2 regions of the Paraburkholderia sp. J69-1 genome follow, and region 2 is predicted to be linked to the other one. Evidence: riboswitches for the same ligand, from Rfam matches in the RefSeq annotation. Region 2 holds a riboswitch; the other holds the start of a gene.

Region 1 (14,992 bases), on a different contig from region 2:
GCGAGCGTCGCCATGCCGACGCGCCAGTCGTCGGTCGGGCTGAGGCTGCGCTTCATGCGCGCGAGCCACCACGCCGCGATGGCGAAAACGGCAATCGCCAGCAGATCGAGCGGATTGAGGAACGGCATACGCGCGAGCCGCCCGCCATTTTCGGTGAGCGTGGCAAACAGCGTCCAGAACCACATGATCGCAACGAGCGGCGCCGCCGCGTAAGTGATCACGCGCGCGGCCGTTTCGCGGCGCACGAAGCGCAGCGCAGCCGCAATCACCACGCACCATCCGGCGATGAAGATCTCCTGCCACGCGAACGTCGACAGCACGGCACCGACGTCATAGGGCGCGAGCGCATAGTGATGCAGACCGCGCAGAATCAGGCTGTTGAACCACAGGAACGCGGTCGCGAGCGCCGCGTAACCCAGCGCCGCAAACTCCAGCGTGACGCCCAGCGCACGCAGACGTCTGATCCACACGAACACGGCGAGCACCGCCAGCATCTGCGCGACATCGAGCGGATTGAGCAGCGGAATCCAGACGAGCGGCGAGGCATCGCCGGCGCTCTGCGCGCTCGCCACGCTCCACGCCCACAGCAGGACGGCGAGCGGCGCCGCGCCCCAGATCACATAAGCGCGCTCGAAGCGCTGCACCGGCCAGCGCAGCCGCGAGCCCGCGCCCGCGATGGCCAGCAGCATCGCGCCCATGCCATACGCCCACGCGCTCCAACTCCAGGCGCCTTCGGGCACCCAGTCGCGCATCGTCCAGTAGCCTTCCTGCGCGAGGAACGCACACAGATTCCAGAACATCAGCGTGTGCAGCGGCGCGAGAAAACGCTCCGCGACATCGCGCTGCTGGCGCAGCAACAAGACATAAGCGCCGACAAACGCAACCGGCCACGCGACAAAGCCCAGCGAATGCAGCGGCACCCACTGAGCGAAGAATGCGCGCGTGAGCGTGACGGCGATAACCGGTGCGAGCGCCAGCGCGACCAGCTCGGCGAGCGGCCACGACAGCCGGCGGCGCGCGATGTGCGCGAGCCATGCCGTGAGGACGAACAGCAGCAGCAGCGCGTCGGGCAGGAAACCGGAGGAAGCCGGATAGGCATGCACCGCCGCAAAACGCACGATTTCCCAGCTACCGCCGCCGAGCCACCACGCCAGGCCCCAGATCGCGCCCGCGAAACCCCATTGCGGCAGCCACGGCTGCCACTCGCGCGCCTCGTTGCGGCCGTGCAGCCACCAGCCCGTGAACACGCCCGCCAGCGCGATCAGCAAGGTCGCGATCCAGGTCGAGTTGAGCAAGGGCAGACCCGTCGAATAGCCCTGTTCGGCGATGCTGTACGCGAACGCGCAGGCGGCCGCACACTGCATGAAGACGCCGAAGTAAAACGGCTGCAGACGTCGCTCGCGCACGCCCAGCCAGACGAGTGCGGCGCCTTCGACGGCCCAGGCGGCGCTCGTCGTCGGGCCGGAGAAGGCGAACGGCAGGGCGAGCGTCGCGAACAGCACGGCAATCGCCAGCATCGATTCGAACAGCAGGCCCAGACGCGCACGGCGCGGGCGCAGCCATGCCGCCACGCCCAGATAGAACGCCGCGAGCGCCACGGCGCTGTAGGCAAGGCCGAACGGCACGTTGCGCATCAGCGCGGCCTGCAGCCCCGCGACGACGATCGGCGTGCCGAAAACAAGCGTGCCGTCGATGTAGTGCTTGAGCGCGATCTCGCGATGACGCGCGTAGAGCAGCGCGATGCCCGCGTAGATCAGGAAGAAGGCGATCAGGAACGGCTCGGTGGACGCGAGCAGTTCGGGCCGGTACGCCGTCACGCCCCAAGCCGTACCGATGGTGAAGGTAAAGACGAAACCGAGCAGATTGAGCGGGCGCCAGGCCTTGAACCACGCCATCGCCAGAATGCCGATGTTCAGCACGAGGTAGTACGAGAACAGCGCGACATGGTTACCGCTGCCATTGGACAGCAGGATGGGCGCGAGAAAGCCGCCCGCGCTGCCCATGAAGGCGAGCGGCCGCGCATCCTGGCGCACGGCCAGAAAGGCGCCCAGCCCGCAGATCGCGATCATGAAACCGAGCGCCGCGCCGCCAGGCAGCAGGTCGTAGAGCTTCGCCGCGGCGAACACGACCAGATAGAGAATGCCGAGACCGCCGCCTTGCAGCACCATGCCGTAAGCGCCGCGGCGCATGCCGATGCGCTGGCCCGCGACGAGCATCGCGATTGCGCCGGCCGCCACGCCGGCAATGCGGAATTCGATCGGCAGCAGGCTGTTGTCGGCGGCGTACTTGAGCAGGAAGGCCACGCCGAACAGCAGCACGATGATCCCCACGCGCACGACCGTGTTGCCGCCGAGCAGCCAGCCGATCCCCGCGCTGATAAGGCGATCGATGATGTTCGGTTTGGCGGGTTCGGCAGGCTGCGCGGGTTTGAGCGGTTCGGCGGGCTTGGCCGCAGCCATGGCGGGCGCGGCCTGATCGTCGGCGAATTCGGCGTAGGCCGCCTCGGGCACCGGTTGCGCGGGTTCTTCGCGCGGCGCTTCGGCCTGCGGTGCGCGCGCCTGCTCGACCTCGGGCGCCGGTGCCTCGCGCGGCGGCGCGACCGGTTCGACTGGTTGCGGCGTGGCTGGTCGCGGCTCGACCGCCGCCGGACCGTGCACGAACGTGGTCGCCTCGCGCGCGGCCACGCCCATCGACGAGCGCAGCATCGCCACCTCGGCCTCGAGCCGCGCCACGCGCTCGTGCAGCACACTCACGCTCTGCTGCCAGGACACGTGCGTGCCCTGCACCGCGGGCGTGCTGCTCTTGCGCGGCTTTTTCAGTATCAGCCCAATCACACCGCCGACCATGGCGCCCAGAAACCCGAGCGACATCGAATCGGCACCATTACTCCACGCGACCAATATGCCCGCCACCAAGCCGAGCGCCGCCAGAATCCACACAATCAATCAAGACCTCCCTTTTTTCTTGTTCATTTTTTGACTTGCCCAACCCGCGACATCGCCGGCATCACCAGCTATCCGACGCCCCGCCGCCGCCGCTCTTGCCCCCGCCGCCTGAAAACCGGCCCGGCGAGCCCGAGCCCGATTTCGAAAACCAGCCAAACCACGACGACGATTTCGACGACGATCGCGAACCCCACACCCCGAATGGCTCGCCGATCCGCGTGACGATCAGCCCTACCACGGCGATCGTGCTGCCGATCGCGCCCAGCACCTGGCCAACCGAATAACCCATCGAATGGCCGATGGCGATACACACGCCCAGCACGGCGGCAATGGCCGCCGTCCAGATGCGCACGCGCGCCGAACGCACGAGCCCGATGCCGAGCAGCATCGGCGCCACGCCGCTCAGCACCGGCAACAACAGCGCAAACACCAAGGTCCAGCCCCAACTTCCGGCGTCCACCGTGCCGCGCGGCAACCCGACGACCAGCGCAACCGACGAAGCCAGGTAGCTGCCCGGCAGAAAAATCTTCCACGACAGCTTGCGCCACGCCGCCACCACGCCCAACACCACGTTCGCGAGCGCAAGCAAGGTCCAGAAAATCGGCGATACGGGTTTCGGCGCAGGCGGCTTGATCTGCGCGGCCCGCGCCTGCTGCGCGAGGATTTCCTGCGTCATGACTTCGAAGTGCTGCGACAGCGCGTTCACCGCGTCGCGGATACCGCGCTCGAAATGGCCGCTGCGAAACGCGGGCACGATGCGCGTGCGAATGATGTCCGCAGCCAGAACATCGGGAATCGTGCCTTCCAGCCCGTAACCCACCTCGATACGCACGCGATGGTCCTTGAGCGCCGCGACCAATAGCACGCCGTTGTCGATGTTCTGCTGGCCGAGCTTCCATTTGTCGAAGACCGCCGTGGCGTATTGCTCGATCGACTGCTGGCCGGTCGTTTCGACCAGCAGCACGGCGAGTTGCACACCCGTCGTGTCTTCGAGACTGGCCAGGCGGCGCGTCAGTTCGGCCTTGCAGGCGGCCGTGACGATGCCGGTGGTGTCGGTCACGCGGCCAGCGAGATCGGGAACGCCAACGGACGTTTGAGGAAGCGATGCGGCATCGGCGTTCACGACATGCGAGCACGCGTCCGTTGCGCTGGCAACGACCGGCGCTAACGCCTGCGAGGCGACATCGGCCGGCATTGGCTCCGAACCGTCGGCGCGCGCGCATGCACAGGCGAGCATCATCGCGAGGCCTGTCAATGCGCGAGCAGGCACGGCCAGGCCGCGCTGCAATCCTGTCGTTAATGGTGGCACTGCAACCGGTCTCTTTTACTCTTGACATTATTTCGGCCGATAAAATCGCATTTTTTACCGGATTGAATATGGCAGCGACTTATTGAACGTCTTATTGAACATCGATAAGCTGCGAGATTTTATCGTTTTGATTGTTTCACGCGCAGATAATTGATAAAAAAGCGCGATTATAATCATCGCGGATATTGATCCATTCGGCATATTCGAATGGTATTGATGGATGCCGGTCGCAAAGCGTCCGCTTTGGATACGCGTAAGACATGGCGGCGCGGGCTCGAAGCAACGCCGGTTTGCTTCATGCTTCGCGCGAACTCACCCGCACCATCGCGTCGACGGCCGCCGCCACATCGGGGTCGAGTTGCGGCCAGCGATCGGGCGGCATCTCGGCGATGGACCGCACGCGCGGTTGACGCACCGCCGCCGCGCCCGCTGCTTCGGGCGTTGCGTCGCCGTAGCGGTAAACCAGCGTGCGGCGCGGCGCCAGCACCTCGGAGACCTGCACGATGCCCGCGTCGAGCCACAGGCGCAGAATCGCCCGCACGCTGCGCACATCGACCTGCGCCCGCACCGCCAGCTCCGACGTCGTACCGCTTGCGCCGTCCTGCATCGCCGCGATCAGACGCCGCGCCAACTCTCCTTTCTCACGCATCCTCGCTCCCAGGTCACGCCGGCAAAACGTCAACGCTAACCCGGGTGCGCGCGGGTTCATCCTGAAAATCGGCTGGGCAATGCGACCGCAATCAGGCGCATCTCAATCGAGATGCAATCGCCGATGCGTTTCAAAGAGAATTGGAGAATCGACGTGGCCGCCCAAACCTCTATGCTCCCTATCCGCATGGATGAAAAGGCCTGCGACACGTGCGCAGCCATCCACGTAGACGAAGAAATAGAAAATCAGGCGGATATCTTGATCGACAATCCAGAACCCGGCCGCATGGGCCGCGTTCCGGAAACACGCGAACGGGCGCTCACGCGTCAACCTCAACAACAGTGGCCGCCCGCGCAACGCATCTGACGTCACGCAGGCCTGCACGTTCTACATCAAAGCGCTTGCGCCACTGCCCGGCCCACATCACCGGTCTTCGCCTCGCCGCCCATATCCGGCGTGCGCGGGCCTTCCACCAGCACTTTTTCGATCGCCTGCATGATCGCATCGTGCGCGGCCTTGAACTGCGCGTCGCCGTTGCCGAGGAAGTCGAGCATCATCGCGCCCGACCAGATCATGGCGATGGGGTTAGCGATTTCCTTGCCGAAAATATCGGGCGCCGACCCATGCACCGGCTCGAACAGCGACGGGAAATTGCGCTCGGGATTCAGGTTCGCCGATGCCGCCAGACCAATCGTGCCCGTGCAGGCAGGACCGAGGTCGGAAAGAATATCGCCGAACAGATTGGACGCCACCACCACATCGAAGCGATCCGGTTGCAGCACGAAACGCGCGCACAGAATGTCGATGTGCTGCTTGTCCCATTTCACATCCGGATAAGCCTCGCCCATAGCGGCCACGCGCTCGTCCCAATACGGCATGCTGATCGAAATGCCATTCGATTTCGTCGCCGCCGTGAGTTTCTTGCGGCCGCGCTGATTCGCGAGTTCGAATGCGTACTTGAGAATGCGATCCGTGCCCTGACGCGTGAATACCGACTCCTGCAGCACGAATTCGCGATCCGTGCCTTCGAACATCTTGCCGCCCACCGAGCTATATTCGCCTTCGGTGTTTTCGCGCACCACGAAAAAGTCGATATCGCCGGGCTTGCGGTTCGCGAGCGGGCACGGCACGCCGGGCAGCAAACGCACCGGACGCAGATTCACATACTGGTCGAATTCGCGGCGGAATTTGAGCAGCGAACCCCACAGCGAAATATGATCGGGCACCTTGTCGGGCCAGCCCACCGCGCCGAAGTAAATCGCGTCGAAACCCTTGAGCGTGGCGAACCAGTCGTCCGGCATCATCTTGCCGTGCTCGAGGTAATAATCGCAGCTGGCCCAGTCGAAATGCGTGAATTCGATCGACAGACCGAATTTTGCTGCCGCCGCCTCCACGACGCGCACGCCCTCGGGCATCACTTCCAGGCCAATGCCGTCGCCGGGAATCGCTGCGATGCGGTAGGTCTTGCTCATGTCTCGTTCTCCGTTGCTCGTTTGCTCGATGACTCGATGTGGCGCGCCGCGATTGGCGCGCTTCGATAACCGCAAGCATGCCCCAGAAAGCGCAGAAACATTAGCCCCCGAGGCGTGGAGACATTAAACACGATTCGTGAATGATGCGGAATGTCACGCGCGTTCCCGCATCGATCTGGTTGCATGCGCAACCAGATTGCCAACCGTCGACGTTCGACTCAACGCCCGACGCGGCTCTGCAAATGCGCCGGATAACGGTCGCCCACGATATCGACCTGCCTGAGCGCCGCTTCGATCGCCGCCAGATCGGCGGCATCGAGCGTCAGGGCCGCCGCGCCGACATTCTCTTCAAGCCGATGCCTCTTGGTCGTGCCCGGAATCGGCACGATCCACGGCTTCTGCGCGAGCAGCCACGCAATGGCGATCTGCGCGCGCGTCGCGCCCTTGCCCGCGGCAATCGCGCCCAGCACGTCCACGAGGGCCGCATTGGCCTTGCGGTTTTCTTCCGAGAAACGCGGCACCACGTTACGGAAATCGCTCTGATCGAATTGCGTGTTTTCGTCGATGGCGCCGGTGAGAAAGCCCTTGCCCAGCGGACTGAACGGCACGAAGCCGATCCCCAGTTCTTCCAGCACCGGCAGCACCGATGTTTCCGGCTCGCGCCACCACAGCGAATACTCGCTTTGCAGCGCTGCAACCGGCTGCACCGCATGCGCGCGGCGAATCGACTGCTCGCCGGCCTCCGACATGCCGAAGTGCTTGACCTTGCCTTCCTTGATCAGATCGGCGACAGTGCCCGCCACGTCCTCGACCGGCACATTCGGATCGACGCGATGCTGATAGAACAAGTCGATGCGATCGGTCTTCAGACGCTTGAGCGCGGCTTCCGCTACGGCGCGAATGCGCTCCGGGCGGCTGTCGAGCGGCTTCTTCGCATCGCCGTCCTGAAAGCCAAACTTGGTGGCGATCACCACCTGATCGCGCATCGGCGCGAGCGCTTCGCCCAGCAGCGTTTCGTTGACGAACGGTCCGTAGGCTTCGGCGGTATCGAAGAACGTCACGCCGCGCTCGAACGCCGCGCGAATCAGCGCCACGCCTTCCGACGTGCTGGTGGCGGGGCCGTATCCAAAGCTCAGGCCCATGCAGCCGAGCCCGATCGCCGAGACTTCCAGGCCGCTCTTGCCCAATGTGCGCTTGTCCATGCGTGCTCTCCCGTTGATGAATTGCGATGCCATGCAGTGTAGAACGCGATATCTGGCTCAACAATCGGCCTGAAGCTGCATGAGCTAGTGAGAAAAATTCATCTATGGCGAGCGCCATCTGGGAACGCGTACTTTTAAACTGCCATCTCCAGCAGCGCGCGCGTGGCCGCCGCACGATCGTAGGCGCGCGTGGCGATCACCACTTCGCTAAAGCCGTTCGCCATCGCCAGCGGCTTGAAGACGGCGTCCTCCACGTCGAAGCGCGCGAGTGTGCGCGGCACGAGTCCCACGCCCAGACCGGCCGCTGCAAAGCGCATCACGCCCACGGAATCGGTCGTGCGCAGCGTGCTGGCCGGCTCGAACCCGGCTTCCAGACAAAGCTCCAGCGCGCGATGCCCAAGGCCCACGCCGGCCGGATCATCCACCACGATCAGGCGATCCTCCGCGACTTCACGCAAGCTCACGCGCTTTCTGCACGCCAGCCGATGATCGCGCGCGAGCACCAGATCGAGCGGCGTGCGCGAAAAAGGCGTGATGCGGATCGAGCCCGGCAGCGGGCCCGGCGGCGAACGCAAAAACGCCACGTCGATCCGCTCGTCCGCCAGCGCGCTCATCTGCTCCTGCACCGAAATCCCGCGCAATTCCAGTTCGACCTCGGGGCGCGCCTGGGTGAAGCGCTTGAGCAACGCGGGCAATTCGGGTTCGAGCACGATCGAATTCGCGTAGGCGATACACAGCTTGCCGAGTTCGCCGCGACTCGCACGCCGCCCCGCCAGCACGGCCGTTTCGGCCTGCGCGAGCGCCGCGCGCGCATGGTCGAGAAACACGGTGCCCGCCGGGGTGAGTTCGATGCCGCGCCGCACGCGATGAAACACCTTGAAGCCCAACTGCGTTTCCAGCGCCTTGATCTGCTGCGTCACCGCGGGTTGCGCAATCCCCAGACGCTCGGCCGTATGGCCGAAATGCAGTTCCTCGGCGGCGATCACGAAGGTGCGGAAGTGACGGAAATCCATCGTCGGCTCCGGTTTAAAAATAAGATTATCTTATCAAAATCACCGGTTTCGATTTATTGATTCAATCGTTCGCAAGGGGTCAAATAGAGCCCGTCAGCAACCCGATGGACCGCAATACCATGCATCAGCAGAACGAATTCGCAGCAAACCTTCCCCACAACGCAGAAGAACACCACGCGCCCGTCAACGACCTGCGCTCGGCGCTGGCGCGCATCGCCAACGAGCCCGGCCAGCTTCTCGAAACCGGCCACGAAGTCGATCCGCACGGCCAACTCGCGGGCGTCTACAAGCGCATCGGCGCGGGCGGCACGGTCGAGCGTCCGACGCGCCTCGGCCCGGCGATGATCTTCAACAGCATCAAGGGTTATCCGCAAAGCCGCGTGCTGGTCGGCCTGATGGCCAGCCGCAAGCGCGTCGGCATGCTGCTCGATGCGCCGTCGCGCCGCCTCACGCAGCGCATGGCCGAAGCCGTGCGCAACGCCATCGCGCCGGTCACCGTGCCGCGCGAGAACGCGCCCTGCCAGCAGACCGTGCATCTGGCGAGCGACCCGGACTTCGATCTGCGCAAGCTGATTCCCGCGCCCACCAACACCACGAGCGACGCCGGCCCGTTCCTGTGCCTGGGCCTCGCGCTCGCCAGCGATCCCGACACCGGCCACGCCGACGTCACGATCCACCGCCTGTGCGTGCAAAGCCGCGACGAACTCTCGATCTTCTTCGCGCCGGGCCGCCATATCGACGCCTTCCGCCAGAAGGCCGAAGCGCGCGGCGAAGCGCTGCCCGTCTCGATCAACATGGGCCTCGATCCGGCGATCCACATCGGCGCGTGTTTCGAGGCGCCCACCACGCCGCTCGGTTTCGACGAACTGTCGATCGCAGGCGGCCTGCGCGGCACGCCGGTCGAACTGGTCGATTGCGTGAGCGTCGCGCAGAAGTCGATCGCGCGCGCCGAGATCGTCATCGAAGGGGAAATCCTGCCGAATGTGCGCGTGGTCGAAGACCAGAACACCCACACCGACCACGCGATGCCGGAATTCCCCGGCTATAACGGCCCGGCCAATCCGTCGCTGCCGGTCATCAAGGTCAAGGCCGTGACGATGCGCCACGGCGCGATCATGCAGACGCTCGTCGGCCCCGGCGAAGAGCACACCAACCTCGCGGGCATTCCCACCGAAGCCAGCATCTACAACGCCGTGGAAGCGGCCATGCCGGGCTTCGTGAGCCAGGTCTACGCGCACACGGCCGGCGGCGGCAAGCTGCTCGCGGTGATGCAGGTCAACAAGCGCAACGCGTTCGACGACGGCCGCGCGCGCCAGGCCGCGCTGATCGCGCTGGGCGTGTATTCGGAGCTCAAGCACGTGATTCTCGTCGATGAAGACGTCGATCCCTTCGACAGCGACGACGTGCTCTGGGCCATGACCACGCGCTATCAGGGCGACGTCTCGTCGATGGTGCTGCCCAAGGTGAACGGCCACGTGCTCGACCCGTCGCAGACGCCCGACTTCAACCCGGCGCTGCCCGCGCGCGGCGTGACCTGCAAGGTGGTATTCGACTGCACGGCGCCCTTCCATCTGCGCGGCGAATTCGAGCGCGCGAAGTTCATGGAAGTCGATCCGCGTCCGTGGGCGCCGTCGCTGTTCGACGATAAGGCGGGCGACGATCATGAGTAAGCGCGCACTCGATGGCCGCAAGCGTCTGATCGTCGGCGTGACGGGCGCAACGGGTTTCATCTACGCGGAGCGCACGCTGCGCCTGTTGCGCGACATGGGCGTGGAAACGCATCTGGTAATGTCGCGCGCGGCCGAACTCACGCGCGAATACGAGTCCTCGCTCGCCCGCGACGAAGTCCACGCACTGGCCGATCACGTCCATGCGATCGCCGATGTAGGCGCGTCGATTTCATCGGGATCGTTTCGCACGCTCGGCATGCTGGTGGTGCCATGCTCGATGCGCACGGTGGGCGAGATCGCCTCCGGCGTCACCAGCACGCTGCTCACGCGCGCCGCCGACGTCGTGCTCAAGGAACGTCTGCCGCTCGTGCTGATGGTGCGCGAAACGCCGCTGAACCTGATTCATCTGCGCAATATGACGACGGTGACCGAAGCGGGTGCCGTGGTGTTTCCGCCCGTGCCCGCGTTCTACGCGAAGCCGCAGAGCCTGGAAGAGATGGTCGATCATTCGGTGAGCCGCGCGCTCGACCAGTTCGGCCTCGACACCGAGCGCATCGAGGCGTGGCGCGATATGCCCAGTGTGCGGGCGGCATGACGGTCCTCCCATGAGACTTCACTGAGGTCGCGCCGGTTGCCCTCTTTGCGAGGACCAACCGGCGCATTTTCGCAACGCCGCGCGCCCGCGCGGTTGACGCCTCGATCCTGCGCCCCTACCCTTGCGCGCTGATGGTTTCCCGCGAGGGAATCAAAAGGGAACGCAGTAGAGGCGCACGCGCCTGAAGTCTGCGGCTGCCCCCGCAACTGTGAGCGGCGAGTCCATGCCACACGTGCCACTGGGAAACCGGGAAGGCCGGCCTGGGCGGCGACCCGCGAGCCAGGAGACCTGCCATCGACCGAGGTCCAAGCAGCCGCGCCGGGCGGGGTGTCCCGATGCGCCAGCGCCGCCCGCTCGCGCGGGCACGCGCCTGTTGCAAGGACAGCCCGACCTCAGGAACTGTCTCATGTCCACTGTTTTGCCCACGGCCGCCGCGTCTGGCGGCCTGCGCCGCCGCGTCACCGGCATTTACCTCGTGCTTGCCGCCTTCAACATCGGCGCATGGATCTGGGCGTTTATCGCCTTTCACGCGCATCCGCTGCTGCTCGGCACCGGCCTGCTCGCCTATGGCTTCGGCCTGCGCCACGCCGTCGACGCCGATCACATCGCCGCCATCGACAACGTCACGCGCAAGCTGATGCAGGACGGCCAGCGCCCCGTCACCGTCGGCTTTTTCTTCGCGCTCGGCCATTCGGCCGTGGTGCTGCTGGTGGCCGCGGCCGTCGCCGCCACGGCCGCCGCGCTGGAAACCCGCGTCGAAGCCTGGAAGGATATCGGCGGCGTGATTTCCACCAGCGTTTCCGCGCTGTTCCTGTTCCTGATCGCCGCGATGAACATCGTGATCCTGCGCGGCGTGTGGCGCGCCTTCACGCGCGTGCGCCGCGGCGAACCCTACGACCACGACGATCTCGATCTGCTGCTCAACAATCGCGGCCTGCTGGCGCGCCTGTTTCGTCCGCTGTTCCGGCTGGTCTCGAATCCCGCGTGGATGCTGCCGCTGGGTTTCCTGTTCGGACTCGGCTTCGATACGGCGACGGAAGTGAGTCTGCTGGGCATTTCCGCGAGCCAGGCGTCGCAAGGCGTGTCGATGAGCGTGGTGCTGGTGTTTCCCGTTTTGTTCGCGGCCGGCATGTCGCTCGTCGATACCACCGACGGCGTGCTGATGCTCGGCGCCTACGACTGGGCCTTCGTGCGGCCCATTCGCAAGCTCTATTACAACCTCACGATCACGCTGGTTTCGGTGGCCGTGGCGGTGCTGATCGGCGGGATTGAAACGCTCGGGCTGCTGAACGACCGGTTCGGTTTCAAGGGCCTCTTCTGGGATGCCATCGGCACGCTCAACGATAACTTCAATAATCTGGGCTTCGTCATCATCGGCGTGTTTGTGTTTGCGTGGGTGGCGTCGTTCGTCATCTATCGGCTCAAAGGTTACGACGATCTGCCGGTGCATCCGGCCGGCCAGTAAGCGGGGTTCCATGACTATGAAGCGTTTCTCATGGCTCGCGGCCGGCGCGATCACGGCCTGCGCGTGGCAAACGGCGCACGCCGACGACACCACGCTGCCCAACATCCTCGTCACCGGCGACACGCAGCATCTGCCGCAATCGTTCGACGGCCGCTACGCCAGCACGCAGGTGCTCACGCGCGCCGACCTCGATCGCCTTTCGCCCGCCGATCCCAGCATCACCCAGGCGCTCGCTACGCTGCCCGGCGTGACGGTTTCGCAAAGCGGCGGGCCGGGCGCGCTCGCCGCGGTGAGCATTCGCGGCTCGTCGGCCAGCCAGGTGGCGGTGTTTATCGACGGTATCCGCATTGGCTCGGCAACCACGGGCACGGTCGAATGGGCCGATCTGCCGACGGCGTCGTTCGACCGCGTCGAAGTGATTTCGGGCCCGGCCGCCGCATCGTTCGGCGCGGACGCAATGGGCGGCGTGATCCAGCTATTCACGCGCCACGCGTCGAACCAGCCGAATCAGACCACGGTGTCGTTCGGCGGCGGCTCGAACAAAACCTTCGACACGCAAGTGCGCACGTCCGGCACGTTGCCGTCGACAGGACCGCTGGCCGCGCTGGGCGGCGTGACGTATTCGCTCGGCCTGCACGACTACAACACGGCGGGTATCGACGCCACGCAACCGGGCGCCTATGGCCACGAAGACGGCCGCAATCCGTATCACGCCCAGGACGTGGACGCGCGCCTGGGTTACGCGCACGGTGACTGGTCGATTTCGAGCTTCGTGCTTTATCACCGCTCCGATCTGTCCTACGACAATCTGGGCGGCGACGACCGCCAGCGCGATCACCAACTGACGACGGGCCTCGCGTTCCACCTCGACATCACGCCCACCACGCAATTCGATCAATCGATCGGCTACGCAACTGATCGACAGTTTCTCTATGCGAACGACGCCACGCTCGCGACCGACGAAATCGATTCGACACGCCTGAGCACATCGACATCGATCACGCATCAGGAAACGGGGCATGCGCTATTCGGCTTTGCGCTTTCGGGTGAAACCAAACTCGCCTATGACTTCACGCGCGAGCAGGCTCTTTTACCCGTCGATATCCCGAGCGGCGTGCCCACGCGCAACGACTCGGCTATCTCGCTGCACCAGGCGACGACGCTGGGCAACGTGACGCTGTTTCTCGCGGGCCGTCATGAAATCGTGCAGGGGCAAACGGTCAATACGGGCAATGCAGCGCTCGCGTGGGCGATCACGCCGGTCTATACCGCGCGCGTTTCGTACGGCAATGCCTTCCGCCTGCCCACTTTCAACGATCTTTATTACCCGGGCTATTCGAATCCGAATCTGCTGCCCGAGCGCAGCGATACCGTCGAAGCCGCGCTCGATGCCAATACATCGCTCGGCACCTTCACGGCAGCGATCTACGATACGCGCGTGCACGATCTCATTACCTACGATTCGCAAACGTATCTGCCGGTGAACGTGGGACGCGCGCATATTCAGGGTATCGATCTGTCGTACAAGGGCACGCTCGGTCAATCGACGCCGGTCAGTCTCTCGCTGGGCTTTCTCAATCCACAGGACGAAACCGATCAAACCTGGCTCAATCGCCGCCCACGACAAACCGCCAGTCTGAGCGTCGATCACACATGGGACGAGTTTCATCTGCACGCGTTGAGTACCGGCGTTTCGCTGCTTTATAACGGCTCGACTTTCGACGATCAGTCCAATGCGGTTTATCTGCCGTCGTTCTTCACGGTGGGGCTGCGCGCGTCATATCGGATGAATACGCATCTGACGCTTTCGGCATCGATTGCGAACCTGTTCAATCGGCAGTATGTAACGGCCTATGGCTATAACTCATTGGGACGAACGGCGTTTGGCAAGGTAAGCTACACGTTCTAAAAGCGCTTTTTCTGCGCTTTTTCCCCCGGCCCGCATTCAAACGATTACTAACACCATGCGGGCCGTAGTGCCAATTTGAAGCGGTTTTTGAAGCGCTTTCGTCGCGACCTTTCACAAGGAGGCCCGCCGTGATCTTTCGCCAGCTATTCGATCCCGTATCGTCGACTTATACCTATTTGCTCGGCGATCCTGCGAGCGGCGAAGCGCTTCTGATCGACCCCGTCTACGAGCAGGTGCCGCGCGATCTTTCGCTGCTGCAGGAACTGGGCCTCAAACTCGTCGCGACACTCGATACGCACGTGCACGCCGATCACGTGACCGGCGCGTGGCGGCTTCGTCAGCGCTGCGGCAGCGAGATCGCACTCGCCGCGAAAGTGGGCGCGGACGGCGTGAATCGTGCGCTGCATCATGGCGACCGGGTGCGATTCGGCCAGCGCTATCTGGAGGTGCGCGCAACGCCCGGCCACACCAGCGGCTGCCTCACTTATGTGCTGGACGACGGCAGCATGGCCTTTACCGGCGACAGTCTGCTGATCCGCGGATGCGGGCGCACCGACTTTCAGGAAGGCAGCCCCGAGCAATTGTTCGCCTCCGTGCGCGAGCAGATCCTGACACTACCGGGCGACTGTCTGCTTTACCCGGCGCACGATTATCGCGGCATCACCGTGACGAGCGTGGCCGAAGAGCGGCGTTTCAATCCGCGTCTGGGCGGCGATGTCGATCTCGGCGATTTCGCGGGCTATATGAACAATCTGAATCTGCC
Region 2 (14,992 bases):
CTACGCCGTTTGGCGTGGTATTCCGCGCATGCGGAACGGAATATGCTCACTCCCATGCACGAATGCAGACAAACAAGAGGGGAGAGCATGAGTCACCGTTCCACGCCGCCGCCGCGCCGTTTCGGCGCGCCGCTTGCGGCCGTTACTGCCGTTTTCCTTGCCGCCGGGCTTTCGCTCGGCTCCGCTGAGGCTTACGCGCAAAGCCAGGCCTATACCAGCGAACCTGTCGATCTCTACGCCGGGCCATCCGGCGACTACCCCGTCGTGACCGAACTCGGGCCGAATGTGCCCGTCACGGTGATGGGCTGCGTCAGCGACTATTCATGGTGCGACGTGGCCATGCCGGGCATGCGCGGCTGGGTTTATGCGGGCTATCTCACCTATCCGTATCAAGGCGGCTATGTGCCGCTGGAAGGGTATGGGGCGGCGATCGGCTTGCCTATCGTGACGTTTTCCATCGGCGCCTATTGGGGCAGTTTCTACCGCGACCGCTCGTGGTATGGCGACCGCGAGCGCTGGTCGCACGTGCCGCCGCCGGGTTATGGCGGCCATCCGCCGGGGCCGCCGCCCGGGCCGCGTGGCGGGCCTCAGGGAGGTCAAGGCCGGCCACCTGCGCCGCAAGTCGGTGGCGGGCGCGCGCCGGGTCAGCCGAATGGTGGACCGCCTCCGGGTGCGGGACGTCCGCCCGAAGGACCGCGTGAGGGCAACGGCGCGCCGCCGCAAGCAGGGCGGCCGCCCATGAATGGCGGCGAGCGCGTCGAGGCGCCACGGCCGCCTGCCGCGCCGGTCAATCAGCCGCACGCGCCGATGCCGCAGCCCAACAACGCACCGCATCCAGCGGCGCCCGCGCCGTCGTTCAACCATGCGCCACCCCAGATGCAGCAGATGCCGCAAGGCGGCGGACGCCCGCCTGGACCGGCGCCGGCCGAGCGCGGACACGAAGCGCCGCCACAAGGCGGCCAGGGCGGTGGTCATCAATCGGGTCAAGGCGGTGGAGGCCACGACGATCGGCGCCAGCCGAATTGATCTCGTAGCGTTTGCGCATGATCTGTCGGGCGTTCTGATCGAACGCCCGTTTTTATCTTGATCGAGATAAATGCAGTGAGCTTGATTGTGCTCACCTAAGTCGAAACGATTGAACGCGGTCAGACCACGCCAGGCTATGAACGAGCACACACAACGCGTTTAACCCGCACGTCGATTAATCAGGATTCCGTTGTATCTGCTTATCTTTCTCCCGCTCGCGCACGCCGTCAAACCGCTTATCGCTATTCGATGGCATCGATTTAACAATCCCTGACAGTAAATTCTCACGCAAGCAACGACAATAAGTCATCGCGGCTTCGGAAGTTTCTGAGCTCGCGTCATGCGGCGTGCATCCATTGCGCGCTGTGCAACGTATATCGGCTACGGGGGCTGGCGCGGTCGGGACACGGCGGCGCGCTGGTGGCGAGGCAGCCAGAGCGGGTTCGAACCCGCCGTATAACGCTGGCAAACAGCGACTGGCAGTAGGAGTGGCGATGGCGTCGGGGACGCCATGTTTATCGGTTGCAGTCCGCGTGCGGGCATCGGGCGGTGATGCCCGCACGCATGCGACGCGCCGGCAAGGCGGCGCCTGCGCCGGTGGCCCGAGGCCGGGAGGATCGGGTCGCGGAGATCGCGCAGCCCGCGGCTGTCGCCACTCGTTTTTCATCCACTATCCGTGTCCCCGTGCCCGCGCGGCTGGCTTCGCCAATGAAGCCGACAGTGCCGCGACGATATAGCCGGGTAAGTCAGTTACACGAGAGGTGTCATGTTTTTCCGTTCCGGCAGCATGCGATTTCCGCCCGGCTCGCGCGTGAATGGCTCGGGCCGCGGCCGCGATCTCGAACGTATCGAACTGGATCTGGCCCGTGACCGCCACGCGCGTGCGGCCATGGAAGCCTATGCGGATTCCTGCGAAGCCGAATTGCCGTGGTTGAGCGAAGTCCTGCGCGACTCGCGCTTCGGCCGTTCGGATAAGTTGACGCAATGCGGGTCGACGGTGCTGCGCGCGTTCGTGCTCGCGCAGGCGCGCGCGGCCGTGCAGCCCGACTACGCGCACGCCGCGTGGGAGCATGTGCGCGTGCAACTGGCCGCCGCGCTGGCGGGCTTGCCGCCAGCCGGTACGCGCGACTTGCCGGGCGCGAACGCAAATGCGATCGCCAGCGATCCCGAACACGGCGAGCGCGACCGCTAGCCGCGCGCCGCTAGCCGCGCGTCGTGAGCGGCAAGTCGCCGGCCTCGCGCATACAGGGTTTAGCGCGCTACGCAGATCGGCACGGGGGCGTTTTCGACTACCATGAGCGAAATCCAGTTCCCGATCTCGACTGGCGACTGGCGCTCCCATTCATTTCAAGACGCAGCGAGAGTAGCGGCTTGGGCGCGCGGCAGGGGCTGCGCGTCATGAGTCTGGGAATGGAGTCCGGGCGGCATCGAGCCGGCCTGGCCCGAGAAGATGAATAACGAACTGGGTGCAGGGCACTATGAGAATCGCAGTACTCGATGACGATCCGGCGCAAACCGAATTCGTCAGTCAAACGCTGGTGGCCGCGGGCCATGTCTGTCATGCGTTCGCCAAGGGCGGCGATCTCGTCAAGCAGTTGCGGCGGCAGACGTTCGACCTGCTCGTGCTCGACTGGAACGTCCCCGACATGGCCGGCGACGAAGTCCTGCACTGGGTCCGCCAGAGTCTGTCCACGCGCCTGCCGGTGCTGTTCATGACGAGCCGCAGCCGCGAAGTCGATATCGCGCTGATGCTCAATAGCGGCGCCGACGACTACGTGGTCAAGCCGGTATCCGCGCCGGTGCTGCTCGCGCGCGTCGGCTCGCTGCTGCGTCGCGCGTATCAGTTGCATGCGCCCGCGCAGAAAGAAGTGTTCGGCGACTACGAATTCGATCTGAAGTCGCGCCAGGCGTCGGTCGGCGGCAAGCCGGTCGCGCTCACGCAAAAGGAGTTCGAACTGGCGCTGCTGCTGTTCCAGCACCTGAGCCGGCCGCTTTCGCGCGCGCACATCCTCGACGTCATCTGGAAACAATCCGACGACATCCCTTCGCGCACGATGGACACGCACGTGTCGATGCTGCGCTCGAAGCTCGGGCTGCGCCCGGAAAACGGCTATCGCCTGACGCCGATCTACGGCTACGGCTACCGCCTCGAACGGATCGAAGGGGATGCGGCTTGAGCGCGGCGCAATGGGTTCGTCCGGCGCGCCCGCTGTTTGCCTGCCTGCTTGCGTTGGGTTTGCTGCCTGCCGCGCATGCGGCGGGGCCTCGCGCGCAAGCGCCTGAACATGCCACTACGCGCACCGCTGAAACCACGATCTACGTCACGCGCGCCGGCGATTCGCTTTACGACATCGCCCAGCGCTACCTGCGCGATCCCGCCGACTGGACCCAGCTCGCCCGTTTGAATCACGTGAGCGCACCCCGCCACCTGAAGCCGGGCACGCAACTGCGCGTGCCGGTCGCGCTGCTGCGCCAGGACGGCTTGAGCGCGCGCGTCATTGCCACGTCCGGGCCGGCGACGCATACCTTCGGCGATGGTGCGGCCTTGCCGCTGATCGTCGGCGGGAAGCTGGTCGAAGGCGAGCATGTGCAGACCGGCGAGAACGGTTTCGCCACGCTCGAATTGGCCGACGGCTCGCATCTGGTGATTCCGCCGCGCACCGCGCTCGATTTGGCCACGCTGCGCCAGACCGCGCTGACGGGCTCGACCGACCGCATCGTCAATCTCAAGCAGGGCGAGGTGAACACCGAAGTCACGCACGCCACGAAGAAGGACGACCGCTTTCAGATCCGCTCGCCTTCGGTGGTAGCGGGTGTGCGCGGCACCAGCTTTCGCGTGAATTACGACGGCGATAAACAATCGACGGCGGTGGAAGTGCTCGAAGGCGCGGTGGGCGTGGATGCCGCGTCGCACGGTCAGGCGGCGTCCGTCGCGCCCGCGCCGGGCACGCCTTTGGCCGCTTCGACGCAACTGGTCGCGGCGCGTCACGGCAGTTTGACGCTCGCGGGCGGCGCGGTCGGCGGCCCGGTCGCGCTGCTCGACGCGCCCGATCTGCGCAATCCCGGCAAGGTTCAGGACGATGCCGTGGTCGCGTTCGATCTCGCGCCGGTGTCCGGGGCGAGCCGCTATCGCGTGCAGGTTGGCCGCGACGCGGGCCTGTTCGACATGATCCGCGACCTGCGCAGCGACAGTGCGCATGCCGAAGTCGGCGCACTCGACGACGGCACGTATTTCGTGCGCCTTTCGGCGATCGATGCGAACGGTCTCGAAGGCATGCCGTCGACGTACGCGTTCCAGCGCCGCCACGTTTCGCTGGGCGCTTCGGCGGGCCGAGTCGATGGCACGCGCGACTACGCGTTCCGCTGGTTCGTCGATCGCAGCGCGGGCGACACGCACTTCCGCTTCGTGCTCGCGGCGTCGGCGGATCTGCGCACGCCACTGGTGGACCGCACCGACATCACGGACGGCGAGGCCGTCGTGCGCGATCTGCCCAAGGGCACCTACTACTGGACGGTGATCGCCGAACAGTTCGAAGCGGGCCGCTACTACCAGAAGGCCAGCCCGGTCCAGTCGTTCCGGCTCGACTGGTGAGGCCGGCGCGCATGAGCGTGGGCGTGCGCGCCAGTCTTCGTCGGGGCCGCCCAGCGGGGCGCCGCTTTCTGTTCGAGTGGCTGGGCGTCGCCTGCGCGGGCGTCGCCATCGTCCTCTTGAGCGTGCTCACGCACTGGACGCTGAGCGCCGATTCGCTCGTCTACGACCGCTTCCTCGCCGCGCGCGAGCGGCCGGTGTCGCCCGATATCGTCGTGGTCGAAATCGATAATGCGAGCGTTGCCGCGCTGGGGCGCTGGCCCTGGCCGCGCAGCGTCCACGCGCAACTCGTCGATCAACTGGCGAAGGCGGGCGCCGCGGCCATCGTCTACGACGTGCTGTTCACCGAACCCTCGCCCGACGACGCCCGTTTTGGCGCCGCGCTGCGCGAGCGTCCCGCGTTTTTGCCCGTGCTGCTTTCGCCCGCCGACGAAGCCGCCGACGGCCGCCGCCAGCTCGTCAAACCGGTCGCGCCGCTTGCCGCTGCTGCCGCGGGTCTCGGCCACATCAATCTCGAAGTCGATAACGACGGCATCGTGCGCAGCGTGGCGCTGTTCGAAGGCGACGCGCAGCAGCGCTGGCCGCAACTGATGGAGCCGCTCTGGCGCGCGGTGCGCGACGGCCGCATTGCGCTGGGCGGCACCGCCAATCCGCCGTCCGAAGCCATCCAGCGCGCCGACGCCCAGATCCTGCGCGCCGCCGGTTCCGGCAGCGAAGCGCGCTTTCTGCTGCCGTTCAGCCGCACCACGCAGTCGTATCGCAAGGTGTCGTTCGCGCAGGTGCTCGAAGGCCGCGTGCCGCCCGATCTGCTGCGCGCTCGCGTGGCGCTGGTGGGCGTGACGGCGTCGGGCCTTTACGACCGCTTCGCCACGCCGCTCTCGGGCACGCTCGGGCCCGTGCCGGGCGTCGATATCCACGCGCTGGTGCTCGACACGCTGCTCACCGGCTCGGCGATCGAACCGGCTTCGCGCCCGCTGGTCGTGCTGGCTTCGCTGGTGCCGCTTGCGCTGCTGCTGGCGGGCTTTCTGGTGCTGTCGCCGCTGCGCACGATGTTGCTGCTGCCGCTGCTCGTGCTCGTCACGCTCGCCGCCAGCGCCGCGCTGCTTTATGTCGCGCGCCTCTGGCTCGCGCCGGTGCCCGCGATTCTCGCGCTCGCGCTGGTGTATCCGCTGTGGGGCTGGCGGCGCCTTGAAATGACGATGGCGTATCTGCGTAAAGAGCTCAAACAACTCGCCGACGAACCCTATCTGTTGCCCGAAGCGGCCGAACCGGCGCGCGAATTCGGCGGCGACGCGCTCGCGCAGCAGATGGCGCTGATGGCGCAGGCCGCGCAGCGTCTGCAGGACATGCGCCGCTTCGTCTGGGACAGCCTCGACTCGGTGCCCGAACCGCTGCTGGTGGCCGACCTGCAGGGCGTCGTGCTGATCGCCAACCACGCGGCGCGCGCGTACCTCGCGGGCCTGAGCGAAGGCGATGCCGAAGGGCGGCTGGTGCAGGATGTGTTCGGCGATCTCGCGCTCGTCAAGCCGATCGACCCGAACCCGGAAATGCTCGCGTTCGCCCATGCGCACTGGCCCGCGCCGCTCGATCCCGCGCTGGGCGAGTACACCGGACTGATGGAGCGCGGCGTGGAAGTGCGCGCGCGCGACGGCAGCGACTATCTGCTGCGCTACGCCTGCTGCACCAATGCGCAGGGGCAGGGCGTCGGCTGGATCGCGGGTCTGGTCGACGTCACGGCGCTGCACGATGCCGAGCGCCAGCGCGAAGACGCGCTGCGCCTGCTTTCGCACGATATGCGCTCGCCGCAGGCGTCGATCGTCGCGCTGGTGGAGACCGAGCGTGAGCGCGGCACGCTCGAAGCCGCGCCGGTGCGCGAAGTGATGGACCGCATCGAGCGTTACGCGCGTCGTTCGCTCACGCTCGCCGACGACTTCGTGCAACTCGCGCGCGCCGAATCGCAGAACTACGCGCTCGAGCCCACCAGCCTCACGGAACTGGCCATCGACGCGAGCGACGAAGTCTGGCCGCAGGCCAGCGCAAAGCAGATTCAGATCGAAACCGCCTTCGATGGCGAAGAACTCGGCTGGATCAACGCCGACCGTTCGCTGATGACGCGCGCGCTCGTGAACCTGCTTAACAATGCGGTGAAATACAGCCCACCGAAAACAAGGATTGTCTGTAGTATCGCTGTCGTGGAGGGTTCGGGCCCGCGCGTGATCTGCTCGATCCGCGATCAGGGTTACGGCATCGCGCTCGAAGATCAGGCGAAATTGTTCGAGCCGTTCCGCCGTTTTCATGCCGGGCAGCGGCCCGAGGTGAGTGGCGCGGGGCTCGGCATGGCGTTCGTGAAAACGGTCGTGACGCGTCACGGCGGCGAGATTCACGTCGAGAGCCGGGTGGACCAGGGCACGACGGTGACGATGTCGCTGCCCGCGCTCGATGTCCCCGACGATGCAAGCGACGACGGGCGCAGCGCCTGATGGCCCCGCACGCACTCAGAACCTGCTGGCAAAGATTCCGATGGAGTACGCAGTGAAGTACCTGATGACGATCTGCGCCGTGTCGCTGGCGGGCGCACTCGCCGGTTGCGCTGGCGCGAGCGCCGACGTGCAGGCGAGCGGCGCTCTGCCCGCCGAAGGCGCGGCATCGACGTATCGATTCGCCCATACGCCAGCGCAGGCCGAAGCGGGCGAAAGCCTGCCCTACGAGGCGCTGTTACGCGCGGGCCTGGCGCAACGCGGCTTCCAGGAAGGCGCGCCCGACGCGGCGCGCTATCTGGTTTCCGCCGCGTGGGCTTCGCGTCCCGCCGATGTCACGATCGCCACCGGCGACTGCAAGGGCGGCTGCGCGCCTGCGCAAGGTCCGTCGCTGCCGTGGTTCGGCCATCGCTATGTGCATACGCTGACGCTGCGTTTCTTCGCGCTGCCCGATGGCCGCGAAGCGTACAAGGTCAGCGCCGAAAAGCGTGACCGCAACGCCGACGCGCAGCAGGCGCTGCCGTATCTGGTCGCGGGTGCGCTGGCGAAGATGCCTTACGCGGGCGCGCCGCAGTGGCGCGTGAAGATGAAGGATGCGCTGCCGGCCGGCGCGCAGGGCGGCGCAACGGCGGCCATGCCCGAAGTGACGTCGGTCAAACCGCTGACGCAGTAAAAACGCGGCGTCTCAATCCTGCGGCTGCGACTCTTCAGGCAGCTGCGGCCAGCGGTTTTCATACACGCATTCGCCCAGATCCTTGCGCTCGGCCCAATGCTCGATTTCGAGCATCGGCTTCGGATAGAACTCGGCCACATGGCCGACGCAGAGGATCGCCACGGGCTTCGCGCCTTCCGGCATGCCCAGCAGCGCATGCACTTCGTCGACATCGAAAATCGATACCCAGCCCATGCCGAGCCCTTCGGCGCGCGCGGCCAGCCACATGTTCTGGATCGCGCAGGCCACGGAAGCCAGATCCATTTCCGGCAGCGTGCGGCGGCCGAAAATATGCGCCTCGCGGCGATCCATCAACGCGACGACCAGCAGTTCGCCGCACTCGCGCATGCCTTCCACTTTGAGCTTCATGAACTCTTCGCGGCGCTTGCCGAGCGCGTCGGCGGTCGCGATGCGCTCGCGCTCGACGGCTTGCTGAAGCTGCTCGCGCACGGCGGCGTCGGTGATCCGCACGATGCGCCAGGGCTGCATGAAGCCGACGCTCGGCGCGTGATGCGCGGCGTCGAGCAGGCGCGAGAGCACTGCCGGATCGACTGGGCCGGGCGCGAAGTGACGCATGTCGCGCCGCTCGTAGATCGCGCGGTAAACCGCCGCGCGTTCGGCTTCGTCAAAGGGTTGTGCCATGGAATAGGGCGGCCGCGAAGGCCGGATTGGAAGGCCAGTAGGCGTGCATATAGGTCGCGGTGATCGCGCCGTGGCGATAGAGCGCTTCGCCGTCCGCGCCGGTCTGGGCGTGGCGGGCGCGCAGCACGGGCGCAAGCGGCGTGCTCACGCGCGAGTAGTGGAACGTGTGGCCGGTGAGCGTGCCGTGTGCGCCGTCCAGACGCTGCATGCCGAGCGCGGCGAAGCGCTTTTGCATCGCTGCTTCGCCCGGAAGCAGGCCGAGCATCGGCGTGCGCGTGCCGTCGACGGTGGTGAGCGCGTCGAGCAGATACAGCATGCCGCCGCATTCGGCGACCAGCGGTTTGCCCGCTTCGGCGTGTGCGCGCAGCGAAGCCGCGCTGCGCGTATTCGCCGCGAGCGTGGCCGCGTGCAGTTCGGGATAGCCGCCGGGCAGATAGACGGCGCTGGCGTCGGCGGGCGCGGTTTCATCGGCGAGCGGTGAAAAGAAGCTCAGGCGCGCGCCGAGCGCTTCGAGCAGCGCGAGGTTGGCCGGATAGAGAAACGAGAACGCGGCGTCGCGCGCAATGGCGATGTGCTTGCCTTCGAGCCAACGCGGCAGCGCGGCTTCGGCCGCGGGCGGCTCGAACGTGACGGCGGGCGGCAAGGCGGCCAGCGCCGTGTGTTCGAGCGCATCGGCGGCGCGTTCGATCCGCGCATCGAGATCGTCGATTTCGCTGGCCTGATGCAGCCCGAGGTGGCGATCGGGCAGCGAAAACTGCGCGTCGCTCGCCACGTGGCCGAGCCAGCGCAGCCCGTCGGGCATGCCTTCCTGCAGCATCTGGGCGTGCCGCGCCGAACCCACGCGGTTGGCCAGCACGCCATGAAACGGCACGTCGGCGCGATAGTGCGCAAGGCCGAAAGCGATCGCGCCAAAGGTCTGCGCCATCGAATTCGCGCCGATCACGGCAGCCACCGGCACGCCGAACTTCGCGGCCAGATCGGCGCTGCTGGGCGTGCCGTCGAACAGGCCCATCACGCCTTCGATCAGGATCAGATCGGCTTCGCGCGCGGCCTGCGCGAGCAGCGCGCGGCAGCCGGCTTCGCCCACCATCCAGAGATCGAGCGACATGACCGGCGCGCCGCTCGCGTGCGCGAGGATCATCGGATCGAGAAAATCCGGGCCGGTCTTGAAGACGCGCACGCGTTTCCCGTTGCGGCGATGCAGACGCGCGAGTCCCGCCGTGAGCGTGGTCTTGCCCTGGCCCGAAGCCGGCGCGCTGATGAAGAGCGCGGGGCAGGCGAGCGGTCCGGTCATCGCCTTCATGGCGTCAAAACTCCACGCCCTTTTGCGCTTTCACGCCTTGCTCGCGGTACGGATGCTTCACGAGGCGCATTTCGGTGACGAGGTCGGCGGCTTCGATCAGCGCATCGGGCGCGTGGCGGCCCGTGACGACGACGTGCTGCATCGGCCCGCGCGCGGTGAGCACTTCCAGTACTTCTTCGAGCGGCAGATAGTCGTACTTGAGCACGGTGTTCAGCTCGTCGAGGATCACCATGCCGTATTCGCCGCTTTCGATCATGCGCTTCGCTTCGTCCCAGCCTTTGCGCGCGGTGGCGACATCGGCGTCGCGGTTCTGGGTGTTCCAGGTGTAGCCGTCGCCCATCGTCACGAAGTCGCAGTGCGCGACGCTGGCGAGGAAGTCGCGCTCGGAGGTATGCAGCGCGCCCTTGATGAACTGCACGACGCCCAGCTTCATGCCGTGGCCGAGCACGCGCACGGCCATGCCGAATGCGGCCGTGCTCTTGCCCTTGCCGTTGCCGGTGTTGACGATCAACAGGCCTTTTTCGTGGGTCGCGGCGGCCTGCTTCTTCTCGTGGCCTTCGCGGCGGCGTTGGGTCATGCGCTGGTGCGATTCGGGATCGGTTTTCATCGTCGCGGATCAGTCCTGGGTTGCGATGTTGTGCTGAATGGGGCTTGTTTTTGCGTTAGCGGGTGCAGTCTCGGGCGTAGATTCGGGCACCGTTTCGCACGCAATACCGGCGCTATTGCCGAAAGCGGCGAGCGCCACCGTCACGCCGTCGAGCGCGAGTTTCGCGCGCACCAGCGGGCCGCCCTGAGCCGCCAGCCGCGCGCACGGTTCGCTCACGCCTGCCACGCCGAAGCGGGCCTGCGCTGCAACGCTGGGCGCCGATAGCAACGACGCGGCGTCGAGCGCGGTGACCTGCTCGCGCGTGAAGCTGTGCAGCGGCAGCGCGTGCGCGTCGCAAAAGGCGAGCAGCGCCGGTTCGGCGGCCTTGGCGTCGAGCGTGCCGACCGCCTTTACGCGCGCAAGCGGCCACGCGCCGAGCCGCGCCGCCACCGCCGCCTCGATCTGCGCGAGCGTCACGCCGCTACGGCAGCCGATGCCGAGCGCGAAGGCGTCGGCAAGAGCCGTGTCGAGCGCGTGATCGGCCGGTGCGGCGGCGTCGGGCAAGGGATCGGCAGGTTGGGAGCGATTCACGTAAAAGCGGCCAAAGCCGGTGACGCGGCACGCAAGGTCTGACGTGTCCCGCATGGAATGCGCGCTACGATAGCACACGCTTTCGCGCACGCAGCGCCGCTCCAGCGGCGCTGCAAGGCGACCGAAGGCCGCGCCGCCCGGTTGACGCAGGGGTGGCCCGCGCCTACACTCGCACGCACTCTGGTGCTCGCGTGCGCGATCGTTCTGCACGCGGTTAAACGGGAATCAGGGAGCTATCACGTCGGCCATCGACATGACAGCCGGCCTGAACTGCACCCGCAACGGTACAACGAGCGCATCGGCCGCAAGCCGATGCACGCCGCTTCAAGCAACGCCACTGCGCAGGCAGGACAGACGGGCCACATGGTCCTGATGGCCCCGCGTGGGAAGGCGAAGCGGCGTTCGTCAGTCCGGATACCGGCCAGATACGTGGGACGCGCGCTGCGGGGATGCGGCGCACCGTCCATGATTTCCATGCGTGCGCTGGCTTTGGCTTGCGACGCGTCTTCGCTTCATCGTCTGGTTGTCGTGCACGCCTGCTTCGCGGCAGGCGCGCTGCGCGTTGCAACCGGCGCTCGGGAAACGCGAAGGCGCGCGCGCCACGTCCGGCGCGGCGCAGTCCACCTGCGGCCAGAGCGCCGAAGGAGCACCCATGCAAATGCGCAAGATCCCGGTCACCATCGTCACGGGCTTTCTCGGTAGCGGCAAGACCACGCTGCTGCGTCACATTCTTCAGCACGCAGGCGGCCTGCGCGTCGCGGTCATCGTCAACGAATTCGGCGAGCTGGGTATCGACGGCGAAATCCTGCGCGGTTGCGGCATCGGCTGCGACGAAAACGGCAACGAAACCGAAGGCCAGCTCTACGAACTGGCGAACGGCTGCCTGTGCTGCACGGTGCAGGAAGAATTCTTCCCGGTGATGGAGCAGTTGCTGGAGCGTCGCGGCGATATCGATCACGTGCTGATCGAAACGTCCGGTCTCGCGCTGCCCAAGCCGCTCGTGCAGGCCTTCCACTGGCCGTCGATCCGCAACGCGTTCACCGTCGATGCCGTGGTGACCGTGGTCGACGGCCCGGCCGCCGCGAGCGGCCAGTTCGCGGCCAATCCGCAGGCCGTGGACGCGCAGCGCAAGGCCGATCCGAATCTCGATCACGAATCGCCGCTGCACGAACTGTTCGAAGACCAGCTTGGCGCCGCCGACCTGGTGATCCTCAACAAGACCGATCTGATCGACGAAGCAGGTCAGGAAGCGCTGATCGCCGAACTGCGCGAGGAGCTGCCGCCGCAGGTGAAGATCGTGCGCGCGCAGCACGGCCAGCTCGACCTGCATACGCTGCTCGGGCTCGAATCGGCGTCGGAAGAAAGCATCCATCTGCGCCACGATCACCACGGTTCCGCCGACGATGCCGACCATCATCACGACGAATTCGATTCGGTCGTGGTCGAAGGCCGCGTCACGTCGCGCGAAGTGGCCATCGAAGTGCTGCAAGGCCTCGTGGACAAGCACACGATCTATCGCGCGAAGGGCTTCGCCGCACTGCCGGGCGCGCCGATGCGCCTCGTGATCCAGGGTGTGGGCCGCCGTTTCGACAGCTATTTCGATCGCCGCTGGAACGCGCAGGAAAGCGCGGCGCAGCAGGCCGGCACGCTTGCGAGCCGCTTCGTGCTGATCGGCGAAGACCTCGATGCGGCCACGCTGCAAAGCGCCTTCGACGCCGCACTGGCGGCTGTCGCCGTCGCTCAATAAGCGCGCGTTTGCGTCTCACCTCTTCAAGTTTGCACTGACGGAACCGCCATGCATCTTTTGCGCACCACGCCAGGTGGTTTCGTCGACGACTCGCAGGGCGTCATTCGCATCGACCAGCAGCCCGCAGAAATCGTCGTGCTGAGTTCGGCCGATACGACGCTCGCGCTGCTGGCGAGCGTCGTGCCGCGCCTGCCCGCCGGTTTCCCGAGCGTGCGGCTCGCGAACGTGACGTATCTGCGCCAGCCCGCCTCGGTGGATTTTTACGTCGACGACGTGTTGCAGCACGCGAAGGTGGTCGTCGTCGATCATCTGGGCGGCGAAGCCTATTGGCCTTACGGCATCGAGCAGGTCACGACGCTCGCCGAACAACGCGGCCAGACGCTGGCGATGTTTTCCGGCGATCTGCAGGAAGATCCGAACCTGATCGCCAAAAGCCGCGCGGAACCCGAATTCTGCCGGCTGCTCTGGCGTTATCTGCGCGAAGGCGGCGCGGCCAATGCCGAGGGTTTTCTGCGCGCGCTGGCGTGGCGTGCGTTCGGTTTTGGCGTCGAACCCGCGCCGCCGGTGGCGCTGCCCGCCGCATCGCTTTATCACCCGTCGCGCGACGTGGCGACCGTCGAGGACTGGCGCGCGCGCTGGCAAGCCGGCGCGCCGGTCGTCGCGATCCTGTTTTACAAGGCGCATTTGCAGGCCGCCAACACGGCTGCCTTCGACGCGCTGATCGACGCGCTGAGCGAGCGCGGATTGAATCCGCTGCCGCTCGCGATCACCTCGCTCAAGGACGCGATCAGCCGCGACGTGCTCGATCGCCTCGCGGCCGAGCACGACATCGCGCTGGTGCTGAACACCACGGCGTTCGCGGCGTCGTCGCTCGACGACCCGGAACCGCTCGCCATTGCAGGCGACGCGCCCGTGCTCCAGGTGATCCTGAGCGGCGGCAATCGCGACGACTGGGTCAAGGACAATCACGGCCTCAATTCGCGCGATATCGCCATGCATATCGCGCTGCCCGAAGTCGATGGCCGCGTGATCACGCGCGCGATCAGCTTCAAGGGCCTCGCGTATCACTGCAAGGACACGCAGGTCGATGTGGTGCGCTATCAGCCCGATGTCGAACGCGTGGCCTTCGTGGCCGAACTCGCGCGGCGCTGGTGCCGTCTGCGCACGGTGCCGAATGCGCAGAAAAAGCTCGCGCTGGTACTCGCCAACTATCCGATGAGCGAAGGGCGTATCGGCAATGGGGTGGGACTGGATACGCCGGCGTCGGTGGTGAACATTCTGCGCATGCTGCGCGACGAAGGTTATCGCGTCGCCGATCTGCCCGAGGACGGCGAAGCGCTCATGCACACGCTCACGCAGGGCGTGACCAACGATCCCGATACGCGCGCGCTGCGGCCCGCGTGGCAAAGTCTTGCGCTCGACGATTACCGCGCGCGTTTCGCGCAACTGCCGGTAGACGCGCAGAACGCGCTGATCGCGCGCTGGGGCGCGCCCGAGCAGGACCCGACGGTGCGGCGCGGGCGCTTCATGATCGCGGGCTGGCGCTGCGGCCAGGTGTTTGTCGGCATCCAGCCGTCGCGTTCGCGCGGCGACGACAGCTACGCGAACTATCACGACGCCGATCTCGTACCGCCGCACGCCTATCTGGCGTTTTACTTCTGGCTGCGCGAGAGCTTCGGCATCGATGCGATCGCGCACGTGGGCAAGCACGGCAACCTCGAATGGCTGCCGGGCAAGAGCGTGGCGCTGGCCGATACCTGCTGGCCCGACATGGCGCTCGGGCCGCTGCCGCATCTGTATCCGTTCATCGTCAACGATCCGGGCGAGGGCAGTCAGGCCAAGCGCCGCGCCCAGGCCGTGATTATCGATCATCTGATGCCGCCGCTCACGCGCGCGGAAAACTACGGGCCGCTGCAAGACCTCGAACGTCAGGTCGACGAGTATTACGAAGCCTTGATGGTCGACCCGCGCCGCGCGAAGCTGCTGCGCAAGACCATTCTCGCGACCATCATCGAGCACAAGCTGCACGAGGAACTGAGCGTGGCCGCGCCGCAGAACGAGCAGGGCGAAGACGAACTGCTCAATCGCGCCGATGCCTACCTGTGCGAGTTGAAGGAAGCGCAGATTCGCGACGGGCTGCATACCTTCGGCGAATCGCCGCAAGGCACACAACGTCGCGATACGCTGCTCGCGCTCGGGCGTTATGCGAGCGGTGACGGGCAGGGCGCGAACGCGGGTCTGATCGACGCGCTGGCGCGCGATTTCGGCATCGACCATCTGCTCGATGCTGCGACCGTCGACTGGGCCGCGCCATGGACC

Evidence for each region. Region 2 has a riboswitch for cobalamin ahead of cobW (cobalamin biosynthesis protein CobW). Riboswitches for the same ligand answer to the same signal wherever they lie in the genome.
Region 1: another riboswitch for cobalamin. It lies ahead of U5A67_RS13970 (HoxN/HupN/NixA family nickel/cobalt transporter); the one in region 2 lies ahead of cobW (cobalamin biosynthesis protein CobW).

The regions. Positions count from the first base shown of each region.
Region 1 covers NZ_CAJMZG010000006.1:393,949-408,940, forward strand. Annotated here, with positions in the region: gene U5A67_RS13920 (DUF2339 domain-containing protein) at 1-2,939, opposite strand, end outside; gene U5A67_RS13925 (TPM domain-containing protein) at 3,007-4,185, opposite strand; gene U5A67_RS13930 (hypothetical protein) at 4,200-4,340, shown strand; gene U5A67_RS13935 (hypothetical protein) at 4,550-4,903, opposite strand; gene U5A67_RS13940 (hypothetical protein) at 5,015-5,269, shown strand; gene U5A67_RS13945 (tartrate dehydrogenase) at 5,296-6,375, opposite strand; gene U5A67_RS13950 (aldo/keto reductase) at 6,594-7,577, opposite strand; gene U5A67_RS13955 (LysR family transcriptional regulator) at 7,712-8,590, opposite strand; gene U5A67_RS13960 (UbiD family decarboxylase) at 8,710-10,260, shown strand; gene U5A67_RS13965 (UbiX family flavin prenyltransferase) at 10,253-10,855, shown strand; cobalamin riboswitch at 10,971-11,166, shown strand; gene U5A67_RS13970 (HoxN/HupN/NixA family nickel/cobalt transporter) at 11,262-12,320, shown strand; gene U5A67_RS13975 (TonB-dependent receptor domain-containing protein) at 12,337-14,229, shown strand; gene U5A67_RS13980 (MBL fold metallo-hydrolase) at 14,358-14,992, shown strand, end outside.
Region 2 covers NZ_CAJMZG010000003.1:468,114-483,105, reverse strand. Annotated here, with positions in the region: gene U5A67_RS07805 (SH3 domain-containing protein) at 88-1,026, shown strand; gene U5A67_RS07800 (hypothetical protein) at 1,793-2,218, shown strand; gene U5A67_RS07795 (response regulator transcription factor) at 2,505-3,203, shown strand; gene U5A67_RS07790 (FecR domain-containing protein) at 3,200-4,618, shown strand; gene U5A67_RS07785 (CHASE2 domain-containing protein) at 4,630-7,095, shown strand; gene U5A67_RS07780 (DUF4136 domain-containing protein) at 7,067-7,765, shown strand; gene bluB (5,6-dimethylbenzimidazole synthase) at 7,778-8,446, opposite strand; gene U5A67_RS07770 (cobyrinate a,c-diamide synthase) at 8,430-9,749, opposite strand; gene cobO (cob(I)yrinic acid a,c-diamide adenosyltransferase) at 9,754-10,356, opposite strand; gene U5A67_RS07760 (cobalamin biosynthesis protein) at 10,366-10,980, opposite strand; cobalamin riboswitch at 11,091-11,367, shown strand; gene cobW (cobalamin biosynthesis protein CobW) at 11,585-12,673, shown strand; gene cobN (cobaltochelatase subunit CobN) at 12,722-14,992, shown strand, end outside.